Prochlorococcus marinus str. MIT 0912: one gene and its partner. The protein of the gene in region 2 interacts with the protein of the main gene of each other region in a pairwise test. Links are inferred from orthologs where the notes say so. Each region holds a gene or a part of one and is shown on either strand. Other genes may lie near its edges.

Region 1 (17,008 bases), 1.6 Mb from region 2 along the record:
TGCCAAGAAGTATGCAATCGAGACAAAAGTCTTTGCTTAGTAATATCAGTATTTTTCTTTGGATTTTCAAGAAGTTTCTTAATTGGAGAAAGAACCGTTGCCATTTCTGTTTGAGATCCATCCCATTTCAATACTCTGTTAGTCCATCTATCTGGTAATTGAGCCTCTAATGCATTTCGCTCATCGGACCAATCAATAGATTCTTTACTGGCAACCATTAGCCAGGCTGGTTGATCTGTAGGGATATTTTTAATCCACAAAAGATCAGCTGCGCTCATTGGAAGTGCCAAAGAGTAAACAATAAAATCTTGCTCTTGGATTAAATCTGGCAAAATCCAATTTCGATCTCTTACAGGAAGAGCTGGTGGAAAAGAAACTTTTATTTGATTGTTTATTCCTAAAACTTTTTCCAATTGCTCTTTATCAGGTAATTTTACGCCTTTTGTTTTCAAGAAACCAATGCTTTGATCTTCGCTTCTATCAATGATTTTTTGCAAGGAATTAATTCTTTCTTTTTTTCTTTCACTTTGCTCTCCATCCTCAAGTAAGTACTCGAAATTCTCTAAAACGTCATGACATCTTCTTACCCAACCTTGAACAGTAGAGGGAGCATCAAATGAAACCTTTCCTGGTTTTAAAAAATAAAAAATACAACCAAGTCCTAATAGCAATCCAAGTCCACCCCCAGGGATATGGGCCACATCACTTAAAACCCATTGACCGGTAATTGTTAGCCCAATAAAAAGACTAATTTTGGGAATAGAAAAAGAAGGCAGGGAAAGAGATGATTTTGTTAATGAATGATTTTCCATATTTCAATAATTACAGTTTCTTCTTAGCTAACTTTCATTTTAAAGCAAACTTTCCCTTAATAACCGCAAAGAAAGAAGGTTTTACGTTTTTAAAAAAAGAAATTTATACCTAAATAAAATCGAGTTATTCCGCTGGTATCGATTTATTAGATGTGAAAGTGCTAATCAAGATATTCAAATTTGTCGCAAAAGTACCGGCTATGCGTCACACTTGCCCCTATTGGCAAATATGTTCATGGGTGACTCTTACACCAATAATCAGTCAGGTGGTGGCGATTTCCAAAACCAAAGACAAAATGGTCGCAATAATTTCAGAGGTGGCCGAGGTCCTAACAATAGAGAGGGAGGCTTTCGCATTCGCTTAAGTGATAATGAAATGAGAGCAGCCAGATCATTACAAGAAGCCTTCAATCTTCGTTCTACTGTCGCAGTGCTTGGTTTCGCAGTACGAACTCTTGCGCAAATGCTTGAAGATGGAAGTCTTGAAAATTTAGTCAACGAATATAGGTCTCAAGCGCCCGCCAACGACCAAAGAAAAGGCAGGAGTAATAGGGGAAGATATAACGGTGAAAATAACAGCTCAATCAACTCAAAGCCCAACCCTTTTGCAAGACCAGAAAAACCAGTTAAAGAACAAGAGGTCGCTGATACTGATCAGGCAAACAATGTTGCTCAAGATCCTGAAGAAAAAGATAATGATCAAGCAAAAGAAGGAAGTTCAAATGAAGATGATTCCACAATTTCAAGCGAGCAAGGATAAGTGAATCAAAAGCGAGTCTTATCTGGTGTTCAACCCACCGGAGATGTTCATATTGGTAATTGGCTTGGAGCAATAAGAAATTGGGTTGAATTACAAGAAAATTACGAAACTTTTGTCTGCGTTGTTGATCTTCATGCGATAACGACTCCGCATGACCCAAAATCTCTTTATCAAAATTCTTTATCTACAGCGGCTTTGTATATCGCTTGTGGGATGAATCCTGATAAATGCTCAATATTCATTCAAAGTCAGATAAGCGCCCATAGCGAGCTTTGCTGGATACTAAATTGCTTAACTCCTTTAAACTGGATGGAGAGAATGATTCAGTTCAAGGAAAAGTCAATTAAACAAGGAGACAATGTATCTATTGGATTATTAGATTATCCAGTCCTTATGGCAGCGGATATTCTTCTCTATGACGCTGATTTGGTTCCTGTTGGAGAAGATCAAAAGCAGCATCTAGAGCTTGCGAGAGATATTGCTTCTCAAAGAGTTAATTCAAAATTCGGAACAAAAGAAAATCCAATACTAAAAGTTCCAAATCCCTTAATTTTGAAAGAGTGTTCCAAGGTCATGAGCCTGACTGACGGAACAAAGAAAATGAGTAAAAGCGACCCAAACGAAAATAGTAGGATTACTTTATTAGACAGTCCAGATATCATTACTAAAAAAATAAAACGTGCAAAAACCGACTCAGAATTAGGATTAGAATTCGGTAATACTGCAAGACCTGAAGCTGACAATCTTTTAACAATTTATTCTATAATTTCTGGCCTAGGTAGAGAAAAAGCAGCTGAGTATTGCGCAGAAATGGGCTGGGGTAAATTCAAACCAGAGTTTACAGAGGCAATGATTAACGTTCTCAAACCTATTCAAGAAAAATATAAAGAACTAATGAATGATCCAGAAGAGTTAAAAAGAATACTAAATAAAGGCAAACTTACTGCCGAGGAGGTTTCTAAGTTAACATTAAATAGAGTTAAAGAAGCTCTAGGATTTTATTCAAATTTGTAGAAAATTATGCCAATAATTACATTACCGGATGGAACTGAAAAAAAATATAATTCTGCTGTCACAATTGACCAAATAGCATCAGAAATTGGTCCTGGTTTAGCAAAAGCAGCGCTAGCGGGGAGAGTGAATGGAGAATTAATTGATACTTGTATTCCTATAACTCAAAATTCTCATATACAGATTATTACATCTAAAGATGATGAGGGACTAGAAATTATTAGACATTCATTCGCTCATCTTCTTGGACATGCTGTAAAGCAATTATACCCCGAAGCAAAAATGGCAATAGGACCAGTTATTGAAGATGGTTTTTATTATGATATTTCTTATAAAGATACCTTTACTCCTGATGATCTTCTCAAAATTGAGAAAAGAATGAAAGAGTTAGTTAACAGAGATTATAATGTAGATGTTGAAATAGTAAGTCCAGAGAAAGCAAAGGAAGTTTTTACTAATAGAGGTGAAACTTTCAAGCTAGACATAGTTAAAAATATCCCTGAAAATGAAATCATAAAGTTATACAAACATCAAGAATATATTGATATGTGCAGAGGTCCTCATGTGCCAAATACAAGGCATCTAAGAGTATTTAAGCTAATGAAAGTATCCGGGGCTTATTGGCGCGGAGACTCTAACAATGAAATGCTACAAAGAATATATGGAACAGCTTGGAAAAGCTCGAAAGAATTAAAAGAATATATCACTAGAATTGAAGAAGCTGAGAAAAGAGATCATAGAAAGCTAGGGAAAAAGTATTCACTTTTTCACTCGCAAGAAGAAGCACCCGGTATGGTTTTTTGGCACCCTAAAGGGTGGACTATTTATAGAATTTTAGAAGATTTTATTCGGGAAACCATTACAAAATATGATTATCAAGAAGTTAAATCTCCTCAAGTAGTTGATAGGAGTCTTTGGGAGAAATCAGGCCATTGGGATAAATTTAAAGAAGATATGTTTACTACGACTTCAGAGAACAGGGAATATGCAATAAAACCTATGAATTGCCCTTGCCATATACAAATATTCAATCAAGGTTTAAAAAGCTATCGAGATCTTCCTATTAGACTTTCTGAATTTGGTTCTTGTCATCGCAATGAGCCTTCTGGTGCACTTCATGGCTTAATGAGGGTAAGAAATTTTGTTCAAGATGATGCACATATATTTTGTACCGATGAACAAATCCAAGAAGAAGTCCAAAATTTTATTGATTTGGTATTTGAGGTTTATAAAACCTTTGGCTTTGATTCAATTCTTATTAAGCTCTCAACAAGACCAGAGAAAAGGGTTGGGAGTGATGATATCTGGGACAAATCAGAAAAAGCCTTATCTGAGGCACTTGATTCAAAAGGGTTAGATTGGTCGCTACTCCCTGGAGAAGGTGCATTCTATGGTCCAAAAATAGAATTCTCCCTAAAAGATTGTCTCAACAGAGTATGGCAGTGCGGAACAATTCAAGTGGATTTCTCAATGCCTCAAAGGCTCAATGCAAGTTATATAGATATTACAGGAAGAAAACAAACACCTGTAATGCTTCACAGAGCTATTTTAGGTTCTTTTGAAAGATTTATTGGGATTTTAATTGAGAATTATTCAGGAAATTTTCCTACATGGTTATCACCTGTTCAAATAATGATTATGGGCATAACTGATAGAAATAATGAAGCATGTTTTAGTGCTAAAGATAAATTAGTTAATTTTGGGTTCAGAGCTGAAATTGATATCAGAAATGAAAAAGTTGGTTTTAAAATACGAGAACATACTATGCAAAGAATACCTTTCTTGATAATTATTGGAGATAAGGAAGAAGAGAATAATGAAATCTCAGTAAGAACAAGAGAAGGTAAAGATCTTGGAAATATGAGTATAGACAAGTTTAAATTAATAATTGACGAATCAATTAGCAAAAAAGGTATGCAAGTTAATCAATCCTAAATCAAAACGATTTTAATAACTAATGAATTTACTTGCTGGAGATCTTGGAGGGACTAAAACAATATTAGCTGTTTATTCAAACGAGAACTATCCAAAAAAATTATTTGAAAAGTACTATATTTCGTCAGAATGGAAATCTTTTTACTTAATATTTAAAGATTTTATTAAACATTTACCAGATCATATATCACTCCCTGAATATATGTGTATTGGAGTAGCAGGACCAATAAAAGGCCAGAAAGTTAAGATCACAAATCTAGAATGGGATATCGCAACAGAAAAATTATCTCAGCTTTCAAAAATAAATAATATTGAATTAATAAATGATTTCTCAGTTTTAATATATGGAATACCATTTTTCAAAAAATCCCAATATGAAGTAATCCAAGGAACATTAAATTCTGAGTACAAAACTAATCAAAAATTAGTTGCCATTATCGGAGCTGGTACTGGCTTAGGAATGTCCAGAGGATTAATTACACCTAAAAACATTTTTATATTTCCAAGTGAAGGGGGGCATCGGGAATTTTCCCCAAGAACAGAAAACGAATGGGAATTAGTCAAATGGCTAAAAAACAAGCTAAATATTCAAAGAGTATCCATTGAAAGAATAGTTAGTGGGACAGGCCTTGGAATGATTGCCAGATGGAAATTGGATAATCCATTAAATGAAAACCACCCACTTCAGGAAACTTTAAAAAAAATGGATAATGACAAATCAGCTTTCACAGATTTACCCGCATTTGTTTGGGAGAGAGCAAATAACGGAGACAAATTAATGTCTGAAGCTTTGAAATTATGGCTAAATGTTTATGGATCAGCAGCTGGAGACCTTGCTTTACAAGAACTTTGCTCTTCAGGCTTATGGATTTCAGGAGGAACAGCCGCAAAAAACCTCGATGGAATAAACTCTTCTAACTTCCTTAATGCTTTTAGTAATAAGGGTCGCTTTCAATCTTATTTAAAGGAAATCCCATTGATTGTTCTTAAAGATCCAGAGGCGACATTATTCAGTTCAGCTTGCAGGGCACGCTTAAGTGCCGAATCAAATGGGAGACTTAGTTAAAGGATAAAAACATGGGGCCGCCAAAAATAGGACAAACTGTCGTAGTAGAGGTTCCTTCTACTACAGCCAATATTGGTCCAGGGTTTGATTGCCTTGGTGCAGCATTAGATCTTTCCAATCAGTTCACTATTAAAAGAATTGAGGGTAATGCTGAAAGATTTGAATTGATAATGGAGAGTACTGAAGGCAATCATTTAAGAGGCGGCCCCGAAAACCTTTTTTATCGAGCCGCGCAGAGAGTTTGGAGAACTGCAGGTGTTGAGCCAGTCGCTCTTGAAGCAAGAGTAAAATTAGCGGTGCCTCCTGCAAGAGGGCTTGGTAGCAGTGCTACAGCAATCGTGGCAGGACTGGTTGGAGCTAATGCACTTGCTGGTTATCCATTGCCTAAAGAAAAATTATTGGAGTTGGCAATAGATATAGAAGGTCACCCTGACAATGTTGTTCCATCGCTAATAGGGGGTCTTTGCGTAACAGCTAAAACCGCAAACGACAGATGGCGTGTAGTCCGCTGTGACTGGGATCAATCAATAAAAGCGGTAGTCGCAATTCCATCCATTCGCCTTAGTACAAGCGAAGCAAGGCGTGTCATGCCAGAAAACATTCCAGTTAATGATGCAGTAATCAATTTAGGTGCGCTTACTCTTCTTCTTCAAGGACTAAGAACCGGAAATGAGGATCTAATTGCAGATGGCATGCATGACAAGCTTCATGAACCTTATAGGTGGGGATTGATTAAAGGAGGATTGGAGGTAAGAGAAGCAGCAAAGGCTGCCGGAGCTTTAGGATGTGCAATAAGTGGAGCAGGACCAAGCATTCTTGCCTTGTGCAAAGCGACTAAAGGCCGAGAAGTCAGTGTCGCAATGGTCAAAGCCTGGGAAGCTGCTGGTGTAGCAAGTCGTGCTCCTTTAATGAGCCTCCAACTCAGAGGAAGCGAATGCATTTCAAACACCTTTGGGTAGTTCTACTCATGAAAACGAACAAAAACTGATAGCTTTATGGCTGACTTGCCCCAAATCATGGATGCCAATCTGCCTATGAGTATTGATTCTCAAACAGTATTTCCATGGCTTTCACTCATTGTGCTCCTACCCATAGTGGGAGCATTGATAATGCCTTTCCTCCCAACGCAAGAGAGTAAAAATTCTAATCTGCCAAGAAATATTGCCTTAGTTATTTTATTAGCTGATTTTCTAATAATCATATTGGCTTTTGCCAATTTGTTTGACCCCAGCAGCGAAAGTCTGCAGTTGATTGAAAGACTTCAGTGGCTTCCTTCAATAGGACTCGAATGGTCATTAGGAGTTGATGGAATATCTGCACCGCTAGTAGTTCTAAGCGGGCTAATAACATTTTTGTCCGCAGCTGCAAGTTGGAAAATAAAACAAAAAACAAGGCTTTACTTTGCTTTGTTACTCATTCAAGCTTCAGCCCAAGCTTTAGTTTTCCTATCACAAGATTTTTTACTATTTTTCTTAGCTTGGGAACTTGAACTTGTTCCTGTCTATCTATTGATTGCTATTTGGGGAGGGAAAAGAAAACTATATGCTGCAACAAAATTCATCCTTTATACAGCGCTAGCTTCCCTTTTAATATTAATTAGTGGGCTTGCTTTAGCTCTTTCTGGAGATCAATTTACCTTTAATTTAAGTGAAATAGCAGCCAAATCTTTTACTGGTAATTTTGGGATATTTTGTTATTTAGGTTTTTTAATTGGTTTTGGAGTCAAGCTCCCTATCTTTCCACTTCATACCTGGCTGCCAGATGCTCATGGGGAGGCAAATGCACCAGTTTCGATGTTATTAGCTGGTGTTTTATTAAAAATGGGAGGTTACGCTCTCATAAGATTTAACGTCCAAATTTTACCGGATACTCATTTAATACTTGCTCCAGCGCTGATTATCATTGGGATAGTAAATATTATTTATGGTGCTCTAAATGCTTTTGCTCAAGATAATGTAAAAAGACGCATAGCTTGCAGTTCAGTAAGTCATATGGGTTTTGTTCTTGTAGGGATTGGTGCAATTAATGCTCTTGGAATCAGTGGAGCGATGCTACAAATGATTAGCCATGGACTGATTGCTGCCGCAATGTTTTTTGTTACTGGAAGTTTTTATGAAAGAACCAATACTCTTTCAATCCCCAATATGGGAGGTCTAGCAAAAGCTTTGCCAATTACTTTTGCATTCTTCTTGGCCAGTTCGCTAGCTTCACTAGCCTTACCAGGAATGAGTGGGTTTATAAGTGAAATCACAGTTTTTCTAGGAATAACTAGTCAAGAAGGATTCACTTCTTTATTTAGAGCAATAACAATCCTTTTAGCAGCTATTGGACTGGTTTTAACTCCTATCTACCTTCTTTCAATGTGTAGAAGGGTATTTTTTGGGCCTAGGATACCAGCTTTGTCCATAGTAAAAGAAATGGATGCAAGAGAGCTTTCTATAGGTTTAAGTCTCTTAGTTCCTACATTAGTAATAGGTTTTTGGCCAAGAATAGCTATTGATTTATATGAGGTATCAACAAATGCTCTCGCACAATCATTAATTACCAATAACCTTGTACCAATAAGTTAGTTTTTGAATCTAAAAAATGACTTCAATTAAGCAAACAGCATTATTAAAAGGTGAAGGTCTTCCTAATTATGATGAAATCACCCCTAACGAGATCACTGAAAATATACCCTTACTAATAAAAAAACTAAATGAAAAATTAAATAAACTAGAAGAACAGCTCGAAAAACAATTACACACAAAAAGCTCACTGAGTTGGGAAGATGTAATGCCTCAGCTTTATGAAATAGGTGAAAAGCTTAGGTGGAGTTGGGGGGTGGTAAGTCATCTGAATGCTGTATGCAATTCCGCTGAACTACGTGAGGTTTATTCAAATCAGCAACCTACTATAGTTAGATTTAGTAATCAGCTTGCTCAAAACGAAGTCATTTTCAAGGCGCTCTCAAATTTAAAAGAGCATGGAAAGATAAAGGATGAAACACAAATAAGAATAATTGAGACAGAACTAATAACCATGAAAAACAAAGGAATTGGTCTAGAGGCCAACGAAAAAGCTCTCTTTAATTCTCGCAGTGAGCGATTAGCTGAATTATCAACTACATTCAGTAACAATGTATTAGATGCGACTAAGAATTGGAGTCTTTTATTGAAAAACAAATCAGAAGTCGAGGGTCTTCCTGAAAGAGCGCTTGAGACATTAGCTCTTGCTGCAAAGGAAGCTGGTGACAAAGATGAAGAAGATAATGATCCATCAGCATCAAATGGCCCATGGAGAGTTGGCTTAGATATGCCTAGGTACATTCCTTTTCAAACTTATGCAAAAGATAGACATGTCAGAGAGAAAGTTTATAGAGCCTTTGTGAGTAGAGCTAGCGATGGAAATATTAATAACAAAAAAATAATTGAAGAAATTCTAGATCTCAGAAATAAACAGGCAAAACTATTGGGATATAAAAACTGGTGTGAAATTAGCTTGGCCACAAAGATGGCAGATAATGAAAAAGCTGTTGATATGTTACTCGAAGAATTACGATTAGCAGCAATGCCTCATGCTAAAAAAGAAGTTGTTCATCTTCGTGAGTGTGCCAAAAGAAATGGGGAAAACGAAGATTTTGAGCTATCTCCATGGGATGTAAGTTTTTGGGCTGAAGTTCTACGCAAAGAGAAATTCGACCTTGACCAGGAGAAACTCAGACCATGGTTTCCTTTAAATCAAGTTCTTAATGGTCTATTCAATTTATGCAAAAGACTTTTTGAAATTGACATTGAAGAAGCAAGTAATACAGCTCCTTTGTGGCATGAAGATGTCCGTTTCTTCAATGTTAAGAATTTAGATGGCCAGAAAATTGCATCTTTCTATCTAGATCCCTTCAGTCGTCCTGCGACAAAAAGAGGAGGTGCCTGGATGGATGAATGTTTGTGCCGAAATCAAAAAACGAAAGATGATATTGTTCTCCCAGTAGCCTATTTAGTCTGCAATCAAACGCCTCCTATTGCAGACAAGCCAAGTTTAATGAGTTTCGAAGAAGTAGAAACTCTCTTCCATGAATTTGGTCATGGACTACAACATATGTTGACAACTGTAAATTACCCTCAAGCAGCCGGTATTAATAACGTTGAATGGGATGCTGTCGAATTAGCAAGCCAATTTATGGAAAATTGGTGCTTAGAAGATCAAACAATTTCTGAAATAGCAATACATTGGAAGACGAAAGAACCACTACCAGAATCGGAAATTAATAAATTGAGGCTAAGCAGAACATTTAATTCTGGGCTTTCGACTTTAAGACAAATACATTTTGCTCTTACTGATCTAAAACTCCATAGTCAATGGAATGAAGATTTAGGAATTTCCCCAGATGAATTGCGACGAGAAATCGCAAAAAATACAACAGTGATGGATCCTATTCCAGAAGATCAATTTCTCTGTGCCTTCAGTCATATTTTTGCTGGTGGCTATGCTGCTGGATACTACTCTTATAAATGGGCTGAGGTACTTAGCTCTGATGCCTTTGCCGCATTTGAAGAGGCAGGCCTTTCTAATCAGGACCAAGTCCGAAAGATTGGTAAAAAATATCGCGATTCAATTCTTAGTCTTGGTGGTAGTCGTTCACCCAATAAGGTTTTCAAACAATTCAGAGGAAGACTTCCCTCTACTGAAGCTTTAATTAGACATAGCGGTCTTAACTAGCTACTATTGAAAATCTTTTTGGCTAAGATGTCTAGGGAATTAGAATTTGTTATCAATTCTTTATGTGTCAACACAGGTAAGTGATAGGAATCACCAATAGGAAGTTTTGCTTGCCACCCTGGGAATGACATCAAATCCCATTTTGTAAAAAAGCTAGTGCATTCAACCTTTTCTAGAGAAGTCAAATCATTGTTTAATTGAGATAGTAAACTACTTCCTCTTTTCATCTCTGCAATACCTGGCATCAAAAATGAAGGGATCATTTGAGCTGTGAAAGTACCAAAATGAGGACTACCAATACTAAAAAAACGTTTAGTTCTTAAAAAACCATCATAATTTTGCATCCAAAACCTACTAATTAATCCACCCATAGAAAAACCAACAATATCAATTTCGATTTCAGAACCCACTAATTCCTCAATCTTAGAATCAAGATCATGAGCTAAATGCCTAATAGATGTTTTTCCATATTTGTGTGGTAAATGTGGTCTGTACAATTGATAGTCATCTTTTTTATTTTTTTAATTAATTTTTCAAATAATTTAGGATTGTTCCACAAACCATGAACAAGAAAAATTGGTCTATTGTTTGTATCCAATTAATTAATGGGATATAAGAAATTTCTTTTTTTTTCGATTAGGACACTTCCCGTAAATCCATGTATTGGTGGCGAGCATTTTGTCAGCAAGATATGAATTGGAACTGGACCATATAGAGACTCAAGAAGATTCAAAATTTGATCACTAAAATATTCAATCGTTAAACATTTGATTTCAAATGAAAGTTTTTTAACTGCTTTAATTGCTTCGCTATAGTCTATTGATTTATCTAATTGATCAAACTTTGATGACTCATCCAAATCCAACCAGAAACTGATGTCAAGAAGGAAACTTTGACCATGTATTCGCTCACTTTCTAAAACACCTACATGGGCCCATAGATTTAAATCTTTTATATGAATTGCGCTTAAATTATTTAATTGACTCATAACGGTAAATCAATATGAGAAAAACTTCTATCTCCAGAAGCGAAATCCTTAACAAGATCAGCATCACCTCTGAGATAATAGCGATAGGTAACTAAGCCTTCCAATCCAACTGGTCCTCTCGGTGGAAGAGTTTGAGTACTTATCCCAACTTCAGCTCCAAACCCATATCGGAAACCATCAGCAAAACGAGTAGAGCAATTATGGTAAACACCTGCACTATCTATCGAACTTAAAAATTTCTCAGCAACTCCCTTGTCATCACTAACTATCGCCTCAGTATGACGAGAGCTATATTTACGAATATGTTCAATAGCTTCGTCAACATTGCGAACAATTTTTATTGAAAGAATTAAATCAAGATATTCTGTAGACCAGTCTGCTTCATTAGCCTTGTTTTTCACCCCTAAAGATTGGCTCTTTGCATCTCCCTTAAGAGTAACTCCTGCACTAGAAAAACTTGGCAAGCCTTTTTTCAAAAACATCTCGGCAACATCTTCATGAATTAATAATGTCTCAATTGCATTGCAAGCAGCAGGGTATTGAATCTTACTATCCAAAGCTATGCTTATAGCTTTATCAATATCTACAGAATTATCAACATATAGATGACATATTCCATCAGCGTGCCCTAAAACAGGGATACGTGTATTTTCTTGAATAAACTGGACTAACTGATTACTACCCCTAGGTATTATCAAATTCACAAACCGATCTAAACGAAGTAAACCTAAACTTTCTTGACGTGTAGTGAGCAAAGACAACGCTCCAGAGCCCACAGTTGATTTACTTAAACCTTTATCAAGAGAATCCATTATTGCTTGATTTGTGGCTTTTGCTTCACTTCCTCCTTTTAATAAAGCTCCATTCCCAGAACGAACAGCAAGCGAGGCTATTTGAATTAATGCATCAGGTCTGGATTCAAATATCACTCCTAAGACTCCTAATGGAACTGTCACTCTTTCAAGAATAAGGTTTTCATACAATTCCCGATGAAGTTGTCTATTACCTATTGGATCTGCAAGATTTGAAACTTTAAGAACTCCATCAATGCATCCTTTGAGTTTAGTTTTTGTTAACTGAAGTCTTGATAAAAGTGATTTATTCAACCCTTCTTTTTCTGATCTTTCAAGATCTTGAACATTTGCTTTTAATATTTCATCAGCATTATCATTCAAAGCATTTGCCATTTCAGTCAAAGCCTCACACCTTTGTTCATTAGTGGATTGACCAAGCAAAATAGAAGCCTCTTTTGCACTCTCTGCTACTTTTATTAGCTGGGGCGTAGGATCAGGAACTGAAAAGTTTGTACTCATTTGATTTGGATCAACTGTTTAATCAAAGATAATTTCACCGTCTTTAAAATATTCCTTTAATGGTGAATCAAGCAATAAAAGAAGATAAAAATCTATCGAACTGAGCATTTTTTAATTAAATTATTCTTAATAAACTAGTCATTTATTTAATATCTAAAAAAGAGTTGGAGCTGACTTTGCCAATTTCCACTCTTATCAAACGAGCCTAGTACTCCTACATTAGGGTTCATTTGAAAAGTAATATTTCCTTTCGGTGGAATATCTTGTCGATTAGGAGCAGCCTGAACTGAGAAATTAATTTTATCGTTAAAGTCAACTCCTATTTCAGTCACCCATGCCTGTTGCTCTTGCAAATTAGCACCCTCCTGATCACTACTTGAAGAACCACTATCACTCCCATCATCCTCTGAATCTGATCCAGTTATATATGCAGGATACAAAGAAATTTGAAGCCTATCACTTAAAAATCCATTGATATTGCCTTGGAGGTATGAAGCAAAAGATCTATTCAAAAAGCTAGCAAGTACATCACTATTACCTCCACTACTTATTAAATTTGCAAGAGAATTACCTCCTATAAGTCCTAACAACTCAGTTCTTCCCAAAGATGGAGTACTTCTCAATTGAAAATTTTCACTAATGCGATCTGCAGGTCCAGAGGCTGTCACTTCGACATTTACAAAACGAGATCCTCCAATACCAAATGATGCCATGCCATTAGAGGAAAAATTACTTACGTCTCTAACATTATCTGGGACACGACTTTTAAGAGTCACGTCAACATATGGAACCAAACCCATAGACGGTACAAATACTGCGACATTAGGTTCACTTTGGTCTAGATTAAAAGTAGTCGTAAAGAGATTAACGTAGCCACTAACAAGTTTAATAACTCCGCTAACATCAAGAGTCTCGTCAAAAGCGCCATTTAAGAGAAGGAAGCCATTTGTTTCGAAGCTTGCCAATGGTTGAGAGACTAATCGCAATGAAGGGCCAAGTACAAGCTTTAAATTGTCAAACATTATTGATTCAAATCCATTAGGCAAGCCAGCACTAACTATTCGACTTGCAGGTGCATCTTCATTTTGTATAAATAACACTAGAGGTTCTCTCTGGTTCCAGTTTTGTTCTGGTACTCTACGACTTATTTTCGCCTTAGAATCTTCATAACGGTTCGATTTGTCAGATGTAGTCTTATCTGGATTATTAGCTCTTTTAGCAAAAATTGAACCTTCAGAGATAAAAACTTCACCTGCCAATTGAGGTTTCAAAATAGATCCCTTAATAACAATGTTAGATGAAGCACTGACATCAGAAAATGCCGTTTTAATACGTGTTTTTTCTATGGAAAGAGCCAATGGCTCGTTTTCACTTGATTGAGCATCAAATAACGAAATTCCACCTTGACTGCTAATGAAACCGTTTGCTCCTATATTTGCTTTGAGATTACGGACTTCAAGTCGATTGAAATCAAAAACTATTGTGCTATTCAAATTATTAATTTCTTTATCTTGAAAAAGTAACTCACTGTCTTTTAAAACCAAAAAACCATTCGCGACCGGTTTTGGAGGGGTTCCACTAATTAAGACGCTTAGATCAGCTGTCCCTGAGGTCCAAGATACATTCCCTTTCGTTAGCCCCGTCAAAAAAGCCAACCCATCTCCATGACTTTCGACCTTTAGATCAATAGGGTAAGAACTTATTAGTGGGTAGGTTCCGACTAACTTAACAGGATTTGCCGAAGATTTATCCCTTATAGCGATATCAAACTCTAGATAGTTATCTTTAATAAAAATATTTCCATTATCTAATATAATATTTCTATTATAAATTATTGTATCCTTAATAATTAAATCTGCTGTAACGCGTGGGGATAGATTACCTAAATTGTATTTACCCTTTAAACCAAAATAACCGTCAACTGCTGAAGGTATCGGTGCAACTAAAGATAATAATGAAAAATTAAAATTAAGTAATGAGAAATCTCCCATTCCTGAAGCTAGATTTCCATTAAAAGTTGCTTTAAAAGGTCTAATATTATTAGAATTTATAATCTTCAATTTATTTGTCCAAACCTTACCAGAGGCTTTAGCTTCTAAATTTAAATCAGAAAGGCTTGGTCCACTTAATTTAATATCAGCATTAATTTTCCCATTAAGATCATAAGGATTAATTATGCTCTGATTATTTATCTTAGCAATTTCTTCTCTATATGAATTCTGAGACTTAATTAAGGCTACTAACTGACTATCTATAGAACTATTAGGATAACCAATTATAAATTTTTCTATATCTTCAGCCTTACCCATTGCATCAGAATACTTCAATCCTAATTTAGGAAACTCTAAAGCCGTTGCGGCAATCCAATTAGAGCTTACATCCTTTACTTGAGCTAACAAAGAAAATTCGGACACATTATTAATATCAAATTTAATCTTTCCATTTTCCGATGGAATTAATTCACCTGTTAAATTAGTTTCTGAATTTTTAATTTGACCTTTAATACTTGCTTTTTTTAATTTGAAACCTAACAATCTAAAATAATCTAAATTCAAATCACCATTAAAAAATAATGGGTCAAGAGAAAGTATTCCATTACCTGAAACTTCCCCAAAGATTCGTTTAAAACTTTTCTCAGGCGGGAAAGCAACCTCAACTCGATCTAATCTAAACTTATTAGCGTCCCATTCAAAGGCATTTAATTTTGGTTTTAAACTTATTTCACCACCTAATCTATTTAGATTTAAACTATTAAAATTACCATACTTATTCAAGTTGATTTGAAGATTCCCGGGGATAGAAGCACCCTCCGATTCCATTCTCAAACTACCCCATTTCTTTTCACTTGGAATACGAGTAAAAGAACCTCTCCATTTTTCCCTCAATCGAATACCGTTGATTTGTGGATTTTCTAAAGAAAGGTTAATGGTAGAGTTCAGAGAAGTTAATGGTCCATAAAAACCACCTTTTGTATTTAATTTTCCTGATAGTGATGCATTTAGTATTTGATTTAAAGCACCTAAAGGGAAAGATTCTAAATTAAAATCTGCATTTAACTCTCCAGGGATAAATTGTCTATTAACTACTGAAATTGGTAATTCTAATTTCAAAGAAAGTGGTTTATGTTCGAAATCTTTAATTTTAACTTTGGTTACAGAATTTATATAAGTTTTATCCTTTTTGTAAAACGGAATCTCAACCGAATTAGATATATTCCAATATCCATAATTCCAATTTGAGTCTTTTAACTGAAGCTTATTATTATCACATTTTATTGTTGATTTATTTGCAGATAAGGTATCACTTAGACCTCCCCCATTTAGAGTTAAATTGTTAAAGATCAAACCACCTTTACACCTTATTAAACCTTTCTTGACTCCCAAGTTTAGATTTCCATTTATATTTCCTCTAGCAATAATGTTAGAATTATCTCCTAAAATCCCTTCAAAGATACCAAGACTAAGTTTATTAACTTTTACTTTAGTTTGGAATTCTATTCCATCCCAATAACCCTTTCCTGAAAGGAATAGACTTCCTTGTTTTTTGGAGTCTATGTTAATCGCACCATAAATCTTTTTCTTACCAAGATCAAGAGATAGGTTACCTTTCGCTAGTAATGTCGTATCCCCACGATTTAATAAAATTTTGGTTGGTTCTTTTAAATTAAATTTTAATTGAAGGTTGATTTTTTTTGGATTTTCATTCTGTGGAACGATCCAAAACGAACCAGTATCATTTTTGCTTAATAAAATTTCTGTTCCTTTTGGATTAAATATTGCAACTGGTTGCCAATTAAATAAACTCGCAAAAGGAGCAAATTTAATTGTTAAAGTTGAAATATTAACTGAGGAAGAATCTTTAATCCCTGGAAGTAGTCTTGTTGGCCCTAACTCAATTCCCCATAGCCTGAGCCCCCTATAGGAACCTATTTTCAAAGGATGACCTAATGAATTAGATAATGTTTTTTCTATTTGTGGAGAAAAGCGGCTTATAGTCCTACCTACCAGCAGATCTGCGCCACTCCAAATCAAAACACCGCTCAACGCAGCAAAGGTTCCAGCAAGTCCCCACTGCTTTAATCTTTTAGAGCTCCACTCATCTCCCATGAAACATTATTCTCAAACTTGGGGGAGCTAACAAACTATAAAGAATCAATTCAGGAGAAACCAGCCTATGTCTATGAGTGAAGTTATCCAAGATGTTACGAAATGGCTAGCCTGGGGAGGCTCAGGACTTGGCGTCTTGACTATTTTGGCTTATTTATTCAACTGGGGAATTAAATTCAGATTAACTGGGACAACAATTTTCACACTTTTACTATCTTTTAGTTGCTGGGCCTTTGAGCAAAGTTATACTCCTCCTTTTAATGTCGAAGGTTACAAATATGCTCCTATTGTTTATGACAATGGATTTGATTTAGTTGTT
Region 2 (14,140 bases):
GCGAAATCCTCTGAAAAACATCCTTCCACAATTGCTTGCCTCATAGCACCTGTAAAACGGATCAAATGAGTGAGATTATGCAAACTCAAAAGCGTTAGACCTAGCAACTCTTTATTGCGAATTAAATGATGAATATATGCCCTTGTATATCCAGTACAAGCTTCACAAGGACAAGATGAGTCCAGTGGTCTGAAATCGTCTTTAAAGCGTGAATTTCTTAAGTTCCATGTCTCACCATTCACCAAAGCACTTCCATGCCTTCCCAAACGCGTAGGGATTACACAATCAAACATATCTACTCCATTGGCCACGGCTATGGCCATTTCTCGCAATGTGCCTATTCCCATAAGATATCTTGGTCGATCTTCAGGTAATAGAGGGCAGGTTTCTCGCACAATCTTGTGCATTTGATCTATGGGTTCACCTACACTCACACCTCCTATAGCGATTCCAGGCAAATCAAATTCTGAGACGATTTTTGCACTCAATTCCCTTAAATGAGTGAAACACCCCCCTTGAACTATTCCAAAAACTGCTTGATCATCTTTGTCATGAGCATTTAGGCACCTCTCCAACCAATGATGAGTTCTTTTACAAGCATCCTCAACGTCTGATTCGCTTGCTGGATAAGGGGGGCATTGATCAAAAGCCATTGCGACATCGGAACCTAAAGCTATTTGAATTTCTATAGCTTTTTCAGGAGTCAAAAAAATCTGTTTACCATCTCTTGGACTTTGAAAAGAAACCCCTTCATCATCAATTTTATTTAACTTTGCCAAACTAAACACTTGAAAACCTCCTGAATCAGTAAGTATTGGCTTTTCCCAACTCATAAATTCATGTAGACCCCCTGCCTCTTGAACAATCTTTTCGCCAGGTTGCAGATGAAGATGAAAAGTATTTGCAAGAATCATTTCTGCTCCTGTTTTCTTTAGCTGTTTAGATGTAACGCCCTTGACTGTTCCCAAAGTCCCCACTGGCATAAATCTAGGAGTATTTACAATTCCATTTGGTGTTTTAAAAGAACCAACACGAGCTAGTGTCGAATTGCATCTGCTTTTTATTTGGAAATCAAAGAAGGGCTTTTTCAATTATTCCTAAAAATTCCATAACTTAAACTAGTTATATAACTATTTTGACCTAAGAAACAATTGAGGTTGTAATTCTGATTTTTAAAGACTGGCTAAGTGACTTTGCAGGTGCATGGGTTTTTTACACAATTTTTCCTCAATGGCCAATAATCAAACCTAAATTCAGAAGAATTGCTCGTTTTGCCCCTTTAGTAGGGGTTTTGATTGGATTTTTACAATCATTTTCTTGGCTTTTATTGAGATATTTTAATTGGCCAAATATTTCTATCGCTTTGATATGTATTGCACTCGGTATTTTTATAACTGGTGGAATTCATTTTGACGGTTTGATGGATACAGCTGATGGCATTGGCGCAGGTCCATCAAAACGGATACAGGCAATGAAAGACAGCAGAGTGGGCTCAATAGGTGTTCAAAGTTTAGTAATCATTTTGATTCTTCAAATGGCAGCAATCATAAAACTTAGTTTTTATGCGCCTTTTGCCTTCCCATTAGCAGCCTTTTGGGGAAGAATTTCTCAAATTTTTGCAATTGAAAATTATGAGTATCTTTTCAAAAAAGAATCAAGTTCCATTCATCATGAAAACTGGAAAGGCCTATCCAAAGAGATAAGACCATCATTGATAATACTTTCTATAGCTATAAGTCTTTATCTATTTCTAAATAGTTTAAATATATTTAATGCATTTCTATTAATATATTGCATTTTATCAGGCTTAATAACTTCAATATTAATTCCACACTTTATAAATAAATCATTAGGAGGACATAGTGGTGATACTTATGGAGCAACTTTAGTCATAACAGAAACAACTAATTTATTACTATTAAGTATTATTTTGATTCCAAATTAAAAACAAATGCATTCCCTGAATCAGGTAAAGAGCTTTTAAATATGCTTGGATTAACAATTAGCTGTAAATCTCCACCTAATTGTCTTGCCAAATCTCTAGCCAAGGCAAGACCAATTCCACTCCCAGACATTTTCGAACCAGTTTCACCCCTAAAACCTTTCTCAAAAATCTTTTCTCTTTCTTCCTCTTTTATAGGGATGCCCTCATCCCAAACACAGATACTCTCTTCAACAAATTCTATCCCGATAGATGCTTGAGGAGGGCTATAACGAAATGCGTTTTCAAGCAGATTTGCAACAATTTCGGCAATAACGCCCTCTGAAATTGATCTTGATTCCATCCAAGTTGGCCATTTTGAAGGACTAAACCATTTCCTGCCTTGCAAATTAGCCCTAGCTTTAGCTCTTTCAATCAAAGGCTCTATTAAGCTTTTTACACTGATTTTGGTCTCAGTGGGCAAAAGGGGAGGCAAGAGCAATCTATTTGATCCATCCTCAGCTTGAGGTAGTTTCACTTGACTAAGTTGATCCAACGCAGAAAGGTATTTATTAACTTGCGCTTGTTCTGTCATTAGGCCTTTCACAAGATCTTCATGTTCACTGTCAGGTCCTATTTTCCTCAAAAGAAGTTTTGCATATGTACCAAGAGCAGCTAATGGATTTCTTAATTGATGAACCATTAAAGATATCTGCTCCTTTTGACCATCTAATTGATCTAACAACCTTTTTCTATCAAGTTCTGACGCAAGAGAGTGAGCAAGTAAAATTGACACTGATTGCAAGCGTTGATCAAGAGATTCAGGCCATTCTTCCTCAGAAGCAATTCGCTCCGCACGAATTACGCCCAATAGAATTGACCCCTCTTGCAACGGATACCATCTCCTATTAGTTGAAGGAGTGCGAAGGGCAATATCAGTTTCTACCGGCTGTAATACTTTTTCTAATTTCGGCCACTGTCCAACAACTTCCAACGTAGGAGACCCGCTGTCCCCAGACCGAGCTACGTAAACAACAACATGCTCCAATTCTTGATCAGCCTGAAAGCTCATCAACTGCTGTTGAACAAAATTCAAAAACCGTTCTGAATACTGCATTGAGCTCATTATGCAACTTTGAACAAGGGGAAAGAAGTATTCAAAAACTTGTAAAATTGAAAAAAAGTATTAAGATGTGAATAAAGAATATAGATCTCTTACAGGAGGTTATCTCAAATTTAATTCAAAAGTGAGCGCTTTGAGCGACTTTGAGTCTGCGGAAGAAATTGATGGGTAATTTCCGTGGTCCACTTTTCATAATTTGAGAATGACTTTCCATCTCAATTTCAAATCTATTTTTCTCAAAAAACTCTAGCTTCAGCCAGAGCTAATACAAAAGCAATTCCCTAAATCTCTCAACCCAATAAGGTAGTTTTTTCATGTCTAAGAAGCGTAAAAGAATTAGCAGACGCAGACTCGCAGGACAGCGAGTTATGTCCCATGTCCCTATTTTTCATTTAGGAACAGGCCAACATAAGCCTGTGACCGCAGCAAGACGATTTATTGCCGAAGAGGGCTTATATGCACCAGCGATACTAAATGTGCGTCGTAATGAGCACACTACTGATCGCTTCTTTTGGGGAGAGAAAGGTTTGTTTAGTGCTCAGTACGCTGAGGAAAATCACTTTCTTTTTCCTTCCCTGAGAGTTATTGTTGAATATCTTGGAGAGGACAAAATTTTTGCTGGTTTAGAACTTACAGCAGATGATTGGGAAGAAATCGAAGAGTATGAATACGCTTTTGTTTAACTTAAAAATTTTTGTTTAATTTTTTCACGGCAGTACTGAATTAGATTATTAGTTATTTCGTGGCCTCCATCAAAAAAATATAATTCTGATTTAACTCCATTTTTTAACAAAATATCAAAACTTTTCTGAGAAGCGGCTTTATCAACTACTTGGTCAATATTTCCATGACAAAGGAAAATAGGTGGCATATCTTTTGAAGGCTTCCACTCGGGATGAGGATAAGAGCTAAGTGCAAAAACTCCCTCAAATTTATTTCTTGATGCAAGCTCTAGGGCCATTGCACCTCCTTGAGAGAAACCCAGCAGTAATGTTTTATTTAAAGGTATGTGTTTAAAGCAAAGATTATTTAAACGCTTTTCAAGATCTAATACTGCTTCTGGAACCTGTTCCCATTCATGAGGGTACAACGGATACCATTGCTTACCTAATCCGCTTGGATGAGGCTGGGGAGCGGAAAGAGAAACTATTTCAAAACGATCTTTTAACCCCTCAGTTAATAATTTTCCAACAGGTATTAGATCATTTTCATCAGCTCCCCACCCATGAAGTAAAACCAATCTATTTGTTGCGGATTCAGAATTTAATAAGACTAGTTCAGTCATCTTGAATGCAATATGCCTATTTGATGCGTAGGTTATCGAGAAGAATCGATTTCAAACAATACAGATGTCACCCATAGCTCTGCTAAGTGTCTCAGACAAAACTGGTTTAGTGCCTCTAGCTCAAGCACTAATTAATGAATTAGGCTTCAAAATAATCTCGAGTGGTGGAACAGCAAAGTTAATTGAGAGCGCAAATCTGCCTGTTACTCGAGTAGCAGATTACACAGGATTTCCAGAAATTCTTGAAGGCAGGGTAAAAACACTTAATCCCAAAATTCATGGAGGAATTTTGGCCAGAAGGGATAAGCAAACTCATTTGGATGATTTGAAGAAACAAAATATCAATCCAATAGATTTGGTTGTTGTTAACTTATATCCATTTGAGCAAACAATTTCAAAAGAAAATGTTTCATGGGAAGAAGCAATCGAGAATATTGATATTGGTGGTCCAACAATGATTCGATCAGCTGCAAAAAACCATCAAGATGTTCTTGTAGTCACTAATCCAAATCAATACTCAAACTTAATTGATGCATACAAATCAAAAAAAATAACTAATGAATTACGAAAAAATTATGCTCAAAAGGCTTTTGAGCACACAGCTATTTACGATCTAACAATAAGTAAATGGATTGCAAACCAAATCCCCTCAAAAAAAGCTTCTTGGTTTCAAAGCTTGCCATTAAAACAAGAACTAAGGTATGGAGAGAATCCTCATCAAAAGGCCACATGGTATGGAGAGTCTGAAAAAGGTTGGAGCGGAGCTAATCAATTACAAGGAAAAGAATTAAGTACAAATAATCTCCTTGATCTGGAGGCTGCATTATCCACTCTCCGAGAATTTGGATACGAACAAGCTATGAAAAATGACTCATATAAAAAAGCGGCGGTAGTAATTAAGCACACAAATCCTTGTGGAGTCGCAATTGGAGATTCACCATCAACAGCTCTAAAAAGAGCATTAGATGGAGATAGGGTAAGTGCTTTTGGTGGAATTATTGCTATTAATTGTCCTGTCGATGAAGCTGCAGCTAAAGAACTTGAAAATATATTTATTGAATGTATTGTAGCTCCATATTTTGATAATAATGCAAAAGAAATACTTTCAAAAAAGAAAAATCTAAGACTACTAGAATTAAAAGCCGAGTCTATTCAAAAAGCAGATAAAAATCATATAAGAAGTATACTTGGTGGTTTATTAGTTCAAGATTTAGATGAACCAAATATTGATCAAACAGAATGGGAAAATGTTACTAAACTAATCCCAACAGAAGAAGAAATAAATGACTTATCTTTTGCTTGGAAAATTGTAAAACATATACGATCAAATGCTATAGCAGTTGCATCTAATCAACAGAGTTTAGGAATTGGAGCTGGACAAATGAATAGGGTAGGCTCAGCAAAAATTGCATTAGAAGCTGCTGGAGACAAAGCAAAAGGTGCTGTTTTGGCTAGTGATGGTTTTTTCCCATTCAACGATACTGTAAAGATGGCAGCTGATTATGGTATCAGCTCAATTATTCAGCCAGGGGGAAGTATCAGAGACAAAGATTCTATTGAAGCATGCAATCAATCAGGCATAAAGATGGTTCTCACAGGTAAAAGACATTTTTTACATTAAAGTCAGCTAAATAAATTAATTATAAAATATTGGACTCTAAATTTAATATTTATATACTTAAATCATGAACCCTTTGGATAATAGGTTATTTTGTTAGATTTTCTTAAAAGTGATAATCTTCCAGGACCTGCACATAAAAAATAAAATGATATGGCTGCATAAATAGCTGATAATTCAAAAATATAATTGTGATTTTCTACAACCGCAAAAGGAAATCCCTCTAACCCAGTATCTATGAAGTGGAAATACAAAGCAAATACCATCGTCGATAGTAAACCTAAGGAAGATAATCTTGCCAAAATGCCGGTAGCCAGTCCAATTGGACAAACTATTTGAGTAACTGCAGCCATATAAGTCCAAATGACAGGATCACCAGGAAGAAAGCTGAAGTATTTACCAACAACGAATTCAGCAAATCCTCCTGGATCATTTAATTTCTCCAAACCGTGATGAACCATCAACAAACTAAAGCTTAGTCTGAGCACTAATGTTGAGAGTTCTCCAAAAATATTGACTTCACCTTCGGGACTTTGAACAACGACTTCAACCTTTTGTGAGTCAGAATCTTTATTATTAGAGTTTTTTGCTTGAGCCATCTTCCACTAAAAGTTATTAATTCATCCTACGAGAAATTGGGTCAAAATTGTGATTTATCCTAATTAATCTTTTTCACTTATTTTCATCAGCTTATGAATAACATGCTCAACCACACGATCTGGAGTAGAAGCACCTGATGTAATACCAACCTTTATATTGCCAGTTGGAAGAAATTCCTTCTCAGTAATTAATTCTCCTTCAAGTGGCATATGAGTAATTGTATTTGTTTCTTCTCCAATTCGTTCAGGCGTATCAATGTGAAATGAGCGAATTCCCCTACTAACAGCTATTTCTTGAAGATGAGTGGTATTCGAGGAATTATAACCACCAATAACAACCATAAGATCGAGTGGCTCATCAACAAGAGAGAACATTGCTCCTTGTCGTTCCTCAGTAGCATCACAAATAGTATTAAAAGCTAGGAAATGTTGATTTAATTCAGCAGGACCATATTGTTTTAACATAGTTTTTTCGAATAATTTTCCAATCTCTTCGGTTTCACTTTTAAGCATAGTTGTCTGATTAGCGACTCCTATTCTTTTTAAATCCTTATCTGGATCAAACCCTGCGGAGGAGGCTTTAGCAAAACGCTTTAAGAATTCTGCTCTATTTCCTTTACCAAGAATATATTCAGCTACATAATTGGCTTCATCGAGGTCAAATACAACTAGATAAGTTCCAGCAAAAGAACTAGTAGCGAGTGTTTCTTCGTGCTTATATTTACCATGAATAATGGAAGTAAATGTATGTTTTTTATGCTTTTCAACGGTGTGCCAAACTTTTGAAACCCATGGACAAGTGGTATCAATGATATGACAGCCTCTGTCATGCAACATTTTCATATCTTGAACTGTCGCACCAAATGCAGGAAGAATTACTACATCACCATCTTTCACTCCTGAAAAGTCTTTGATACCTTTCTCCTCAGTAATAAAAAGAACATCCATTTTTCTAAGCTGATCATTTACTGAGGGGTTATGAATAATCTCATTAGTAATCCATATCTTTTCATTCGGATAGTGCTTTCTAGTCTCGTAAGCCATTGCTACAGCTCTTTCTACTCCCCAACAAAATCCAAAAGCCTCTGCAATTTTGACTTTGAGGCGACCATGTTCTAATTCATTTCCATTATCTCTAATAGATCCAATTAACCCACTTTGATAAGCCTCTGCCAGCGCTTGAGCTCGTTTATTCGCTGAGCCAAATCCTCTCCGATTGTAACGATCAGATTTATGAAGAGTTTGCTTGAATGCTTGAGTATCCATTTCAATTAAATAGTTAAAAACAAATTGATAGGATTCCGATAACTATTAAACCACACTAAAAAAGCCCGGAATTTATCCGGGCTTTTTTAGTGTGGTTTAAAGTTAGAGAATTAAACAAGTGAACTAGCTAGAAGCAAAGTCAGGATAAGCTTCCATTCCATGCTCACCAATATCAAGGCCTTGGGTCTCTTCTGATTCGCTAACTCTGATTCCTCCGAAGAAGCCACCAATAATTTGCCAAGCAATCCAGCATGTGACGACAGTCCAGATACCATAAGCAGCTGCGCCTAATGCTTGAATGAAGAACTGGCTAATTCCTCCTCCATTGAGAAGACCAATTCCTGCAGCTCCAGGGTCCATGCCATCAACACCCCAAAGGCCGATAACTACAGTTCCCCAAACGCCGCAAACTCCGTGAACGGAGAAAGCACCAACAGGATCATCAATACCTGCGGAATCTAAAGCAGCTACTGCAACTACAACTATTAATCCACCGACTGCACCAGCAAGCCAAGATCCAGCAAAAGTCATATTGCCACAACCAGCAGTGATACTTACTAAGCCAGCAAGAATACCGTTGATGATCATGGTTAGATCAGGCTTACCAGAGGTAATGGTAGATAAAACTGTAGCCGCAATTGCACCACCAGCTGCTGCCAAAGTTGTTGTTACTGCAACATAAGCAACATATTGATCCATTGCTAATTCAGAACCTGGATTAAATCCATACCAACCAATCCAAAGAATTAGCGCTCCTAAAGTTGCGATAGCCATATTATGACCAGGCATAGCTTGAGCTTTTCCATCTACAAATTTGCCAATACGTGGCCCAAGAAGCATTGCTCCAACAAGACCTGCCCATCCTCCTACGGAATGAACAATAGATGAACCAGCAAAATCAATAAAGCCAAGTTCAGCAAGCCATCCACCATTCCACTGCCAGCTACCTGCGATTGGATAAATAAAAGCAGTTAAAACTACAGAGAAAACGACAAATTCACCAAATTTGACTCTCTCAGCAACTAATCCAGAAACGATCGTTGCAGCAGTTCCAGCAAAAGCAGATTGGAAAAGGAAATCAACTGCTGGAACAAGACATCCTGTATCACCAGCAGCTGCGCATTCTAATGCACCTGATGGATCAGGATCAACGAATAAGCCTTGGAAATAAAGCCAACCATCAATCACTGAACCGCCATACATTAGGGAATATCCAATTACCCAATAGGCAGTAACAGCAAGTGCAAAAACAAATAAGTTTTTAGCTAATATGTTGACCGCATTTTTTTGGCGGCACATACCAGCTTCAACCATTGCAAATCCTGCGTTCATAAAAATAACGAGGATTGTGGCTATGAAAAGCCAAAGATTATCTGCCAAGAATGCAGCAGCTTGAGGTCCAGTTAAATCTGAAAGTGCAACCTCAGCTCTAGCAGAGAAAGTGAAAACACCTAATCCTAAAAGTGCCAATGGGATTGAAGCTAGCCAAGCCCAAGATTGACTTCTTCTAAAACCTTTAATGCTTCTTAGAAGAAGCATTGGCCCGTTCAAAAGACTTGCGTCTTGAAGACGAGAAGTACTTCGCCTTGGTGGCGATTGCAAAGCAGTGGTCATAAATGATGCTTACTTCGAAAAAAAGAAATGGATAGTTAATCCAAAATTTATACAATTAACAATATGAATGCAACTCATACTGACAAGATGTAGGTGTTTATACAAAAAAACAGTTTGGTACTACAGACATGTTCTTATTTACACATTTTTCTGGTAAATTGGTGAAATTTCAAATTGATTTAATTCCCAAAATTACAAGTCAAAATAAAAACCTAGCTCAAATAGTAAAAATAGACCTGCTGAATTATTTTGTTCTAGATGTTTTATTTTTGTGAACTCTGGAAGGGTTTAACACCTTCCCAGGTTATGCGGTCTGAAAAAAAACCAAATGCACATGGAATAACCTCTACCCCATGAGATAATGCCTCTCTAAATAATTTCCCGTACAACTGATCTGCTAAATCACAAGGTGCAAAAATCTCCATATCACTCCTACTAATACAAGGAATTAAAACCGCTCTTGAATCAGGAGAAATACTCATTAGTTCCTTCAAATGTTTTTGACCTCTTGTAGTTACCGTGTCCGGGAACAAAGCCAAAGTTTTTTCACACCAAGTTGTATTTTTAACCTCTATATAAATATTTCTACTATCTGCATTGCTTGTTTCTGGCTTAAGTAATAAATCAATTCGACTTTTACCTTCTAAACCATATTTAACTTCAGGCTTGATATTTGCAATTAAACCCAATTGCTTCTCTAAGCCATTCGCTTCAATCAAATTCCTAATCAATTTATTAGGTAAAGATGTGTTTATACCAACCCAGCATCTCTTCAGCTCATTATGACTTGGCACCTCAGCTTGCTCCCAAGACCAATCTAATTTACGTTTAGGCGAGGGAGAGTACTTAAGTCTGACACGACCACCAGGCCACAAAACCCCTTTCATCGGTCCTGTATTTGCACAATGAGCGGTAACAATTTCACCATCAGCCAACTCAACATCAGCCAAAAATCTCTTATATCTCTTAATTAAGATACCCTCTACAAGAGGGGGAAACTTAATAATGGTTTTCCCAATTTCAATCACTTAATTAACATCCAATTAAAACAAGAACTACAAAATATTCTAGAAAAATGGAAGCTCTCTTTTTTCAAATCTAACATGCCGAAATCAATCAAAGAAATTGCTTTCGTCGTAAGCCTAGGAACTTTATTAAGCAAATTTGTAGGGATGGCAAGGCAATTAGTTATTGCTGGTGCTTTCGGAATTAGCGCTGCATATGATGCATATAATTATGCTTATATTATACCTGGATTTTTCTTGGTTCTTTTAGGAGGTATTAATGGACCATTACATAACTCTTTGGTTACATTATTAGCAGATAAAAACAAAGTTGATAGTAGATTACTTATCAATTCAATCAATAATATTCTATCTCTAATACTATTAATAATAAGTATTTTTATTTTCTTTTCATCCGATTTATTGATTAATTTAGTTGGATCAAGTTTATTAGCAGAGACAAAAGAAATAGCTTCTTTTCAATTAAAAATAATGTCTCCAATTATATTCTTATCAGGACTAATAGGCATAGGTTTTGGATCTCTAAATGCAAAAAAAGAATTTTTCATACCATCTATATCTCCATTAATTTCAAGTCTAATAATTATAATTTCTGTATCAAACTTTTGGATAAATAAAGAAACTTCAGTTGATATATATGAATTAAATTTGAGAGGAGGAGTTATTCTTGCAAAAGCAACATTTATAGGAGCACTATCTCAATATTTAATTCAAATACCTTTTCTAATTAAAAAAGGAATTTTTACTATAAGTTTTTCAATTCAAACAAAGTATTCAGAACTAAAAAGAGCCTGGAGAATGATTGTCCCTGCTTCTCTTTCTTCAGGTATGATGCAAATAAATGTTATTACTGATTTATTCTTTGCATCAAAGATAGTTGGGGCTGCAGCTGCTCTAAGTTACGCAAACTTTATAGTTCAAGCTCCTCTTGGAATAATATCAAATTCTATTTTAATTCCATTACTACCTGTTTTTGTAAGCTTAAGAGCTCGAGAAAATCATTTGAAATTGATCAAGAAAATCCATCAAGGATTAATTTTGACATCCTCATCGATGGTATTCCTAGGTTCGATATTCATTGCACTATCTGTTCCAATAGTAATATTAATCTATGGAAGAGGTTCCTTCAATCAAAATGCAATAGATATTGTAAGTCAACTATTGATTGCATATGGAATAGGTATGCCTTTTTATCTATTAAGAGATCTATTAGTTAGAGTATTTTATGGTATTGAAGATTCAAAAACACCATTTAAAATATCTATTATAGCAATATTATTAAATTTGTTTTTTGACTGGTATTTAATAGGAGGAACAAGTCCTTGGGGAGAACTATCTCCGATCAACTTAGGCGTAAATGGTTTAGTATATTCAACTACATTTGTTAACTTATTTGCTTGCATACTTTTACTATTGAAATTAAATAAGAAGCTAGATCATCTGAAATTATTCAAAATAGTATCTCAAACTCTTAGAATTATTTTGATTGGTTTGATTTCTGGTATTAGCTCATTTTTTATTTTTAAAATAATATATTTACCCTATACTTTCTTTAATTTATTATTTAAAATTTTAATCTCATCTGGAATTAGTCTTGTTATATTCTATTTTCTAGCAATTATTCTTAAAATTGATGATATTGATAGTTTAAATAAGTATTTCAAAGAGAAATTTATTCCTCTTTAAGAAAAATATCTTTTTCTGATCTAACTTTAAGTGGGATTTCTAAACAGTTCATTTCATCAGTTTTCACCCCACTTACTGAGAGAATTCTTGCTTCAATACCAAACTCTTGAAAAGCTATTTCCATCTCTTTCATTAATTCCTTTTCAACCTGTGCATCAGCATCAGCAATTTTCCCTATAAGTCTTTCTCCTAAGCGACCAATTCGCTGCCTTACAACCTCTCTGGCATTAGTCACCTGGATTATTAGCAAGAATAATAAAGCAATTGATCAAATCTTATCTGCAATAGGGTTCTAAAATGTCCTCAAGGTCAAAAAATTGATTTGGTGGAATTAATTTTGATAATGGCAATCTCGTTTTACCTCCGCCAAGTTTTACTTGAATCGCTTCAAGACCTTTTCTAGCTGCAACATTTGAACCTTGATCAAAGTTAGCTTGACATTCAATAGCTAAGTCCTTTGCAAGCCCAGCATCGCCTAGATAAAGATTCCAATTTCCAACTTGAATAAATAATCTGTCAGCTATTGACACCGCTAGCTCATTAATTTGCGATGAATCGATAGAAGTAGTCATGAAAACTTAGTTTTTCTACTATCAATAACCATAGATAGAAATTGTGGTTACTATCTCAAAAAAAGAATTAATGGAAAAATAACTTTTTAAGTTTCAAAATCGTATTTTAGACAATTTGAAGGCATAGATACAAACATATTTCCCTATTCTTTGGGAGTCAATCTGATATTGTTTTTTTATGCGCCTGTAGCTCAGCGGATTAGAGCATCTGACTACGGATCAGAGGGTCGGGAGTTCGAATCTCTCCAGGCGCGTTTGAAAAATTTGTAAATCCTTATATAAACAGAAAATAAGAGAAAGTTTTTTCTCATTAGACTAAACATATGCCTACTATCACATCATAAATAAAGGAATAAAGTGACTATTCAATCTTCTTTGATGGAATGTGATCCAAGTATTGCGAAGTTAATAAACAATGAATTATCAAGACAAGAAACTCATTTAGAGCTGATTGCAAGTGAGAATTTCGCCTCAAAGGCAGTAATGGAAGCACAGGGATCGGTCCTAACAAATAAATATGCTGAAGGTCTCCCCAAAAAAAGATATTACGGAGGATGTGAATATATCGATGGAATTGAGCAGTTAGCAATCGAAAGAGCAAAAACCCTTTTTGGTGCTAACTGGGCGAATGTCCAACCACACAGCGGGGCACAAGCTAACTTTGCAGTTTTCCTAAGCCTTCTCAAACCTGGCGACACAATCATGGGGATGGACCTATCTCATGGAGGTCACCTCACACATGGTTCACCTGTAAATGTCAGTGGCAAATGGTTTAAGACATGCCACTACGAAGTTGATAAAACGACCGAAATACTCGATATGGAAGCAATTAGAAAAAAAGCAATTGAAAATCAACCAAAACTAATTATTTGTGGATTCTCTGCGTATCCAAGAAAAATTGACTTCCAGGCTTTTAGATCAATAGCTGATGAAGTAAAGGCTTATTTATTAGCTGATATTGCTCACATTGCTGGTTTAGTAGCTAGTGGTCTACACCCAAGTCCAATCCCATATTGTGATGTAGTTACAACAACCACTCACAAAACTCTCAGAGGGCCAAGGGGGGGACTAATTCTCTCAAAAGATGAAGAGCTTGGGAGAAAGCTCGATAAGGCAGTATTTCCAGGCACCCAAGGAGGTCCTCTAGAACATGTAATAGCGGCGAAGGCTGTGGCATTCCAAGAAGCTTCTGAACCCGAATTCAGGCTCTACAGCCAAAGAGTAATCTCAAATGCACAAGTTCTTTCCAATCAACTTCAAAAAAGAGGTATTTCTGTTGTAAGCAAAGGGACTGATAATCATATTGTTCTTCTTGACCTTAGAAGTATTGGGATGACAGGTAAAATTGCTGATCAGTTAGTTAGTGATATCAAAATAACCGCAAACAAAAATACGGTACCTTTTGACCCCGAATCCCCATTTGTTACTAGT

The links.
Region 1: the proteins of sfsA (region 2) and O5640_RS00135 interact in binary tests that used the Escherichia coli proteins (3 or more experiments, as listed by UniProt). The link is inferred for Prochlorococcus marinus str. MIT 0912 from one-to-one orthologs.

What each region holds. Positions count from the first base shown.
Region 1 is NZ_CP114783.1:22,788-39,795, reverse strand. Bases 10,426-13,365 are described here. They hold O5640_RS00135 (glutamate-5-semialdehyde dehydrogenase), read right to left. Parts: upstream 12,584-13,365; coding sequence 11,267-12,583; downstream 10,426-11,266. Other genes in these bases: O5640_RS00130 (translocation/assembly module TamB domain-containing protein), read right to left, coding at 12,730-13,365; O5640_RS00140 (dihydroneopterin aldolase), read right to left, coding at 10,881-11,270; O5640_RS00145 (esterase/lipase family protein), read right to left, coding at 10,426-10,779. Outside these bases: O5640_RS00185 (YcjF family protein), read right to left, coding at 1-812; O5640_RS00180 (hypothetical protein), read left to right, coding at 1,042-1,572; trpS (tryptophan--tRNA ligase), read left to right, coding at 1,573-2,586; thrS (threonine--tRNA ligase), read left to right, coding at 2,593-4,518; O5640_RS00165 (glucokinase), read left to right, coding at 4,541-5,584; thrB (homoserine kinase), read left to right, coding at 5,596-6,543; O5640_RS00155 (NAD(P)H-quinone oxidoreductase subunit 4), read left to right, coding at 6,601-8,154; O5640_RS00150 (M3 family metallopeptidase), read left to right, coding at 8,171-10,282; more of O5640_RS00145, read right to left, coding at 10,279-10,425; more of O5640_RS00130, read right to left, coding at 13,366-16,689; O5640_RS00125 (Ycf51 family protein), read left to right, coding at 16,757-17,008. UniProt on the Escherichia coli protein: Catalyzes the NADPH-dependent reduction of L-glutamate 5-phosphate into L-glutamate 5-semialdehyde and phosphate. The product spontaneously undergoes cyclization to form 1-pyrroline-5-carboxylate.
Region 2 is NZ_CP114783.1:1,643,300-1,657,439, reverse strand. Bases 8,573-11,548 are described here. They hold sfsA (DNA/RNA nuclease SfsA), read right to left. Parts: upstream 10,455-11,548; coding sequence 9,690-10,454; downstream 8,573-9,689. Other genes in these bases: murJ (murein biosynthesis integral membrane protein MurJ), read left to right, coding at 10,530-11,548; O5640_RS09435 (ammonium transporter), read right to left, coding at 8,573-9,426. Also shown: tRNA guanosine(34) transglycosylase Tgt, read right to left, coding at 1-1,091; O5640_RS09470 (adenosylcobinamide-GDP ribazoletransferase), read left to right, coding at 1,151-1,945; O5640_RS09465 (sensor histidine kinase), read right to left, coding at 1,926-3,047; O5640_RS09460 (DUF3155 domain-containing protein), read left to right, coding at 3,359-3,727; O5640_RS09455 (alpha/beta hydrolase), read right to left, coding at 3,724-4,329; purH (bifunctional phosphoribosylaminoimidazolecarboxamide formyltransferase/IMP cyclohydrolase), read left to right, coding at 4,394-5,950; O5640_RS09445 (DoxX family protein), read right to left, coding at 6,013-6,546; O5640_RS09440 (4-hydroxy-3-methylbut-2-enyl diphosphate reductase), read right to left, coding at 6,610-7,812; more of O5640_RS09435, read right to left, coding at 7,936-8,572; more of murJ, read left to right, coding at 11,549-12,137; O5640_RS09420 (cytochrome-c oxidase), read right to left, coding at 12,124-12,372; O5640_RS09415 (DUF3181 family protein), read right to left, coding at 12,413-12,709; glyA (serine hydroxymethyltransferase), read left to right, coding at 13,088-14,140. UniProt on the Escherichia coli protein: Binds to DNA non-specifically. Could be a regulatory factor involved in maltose metabolism.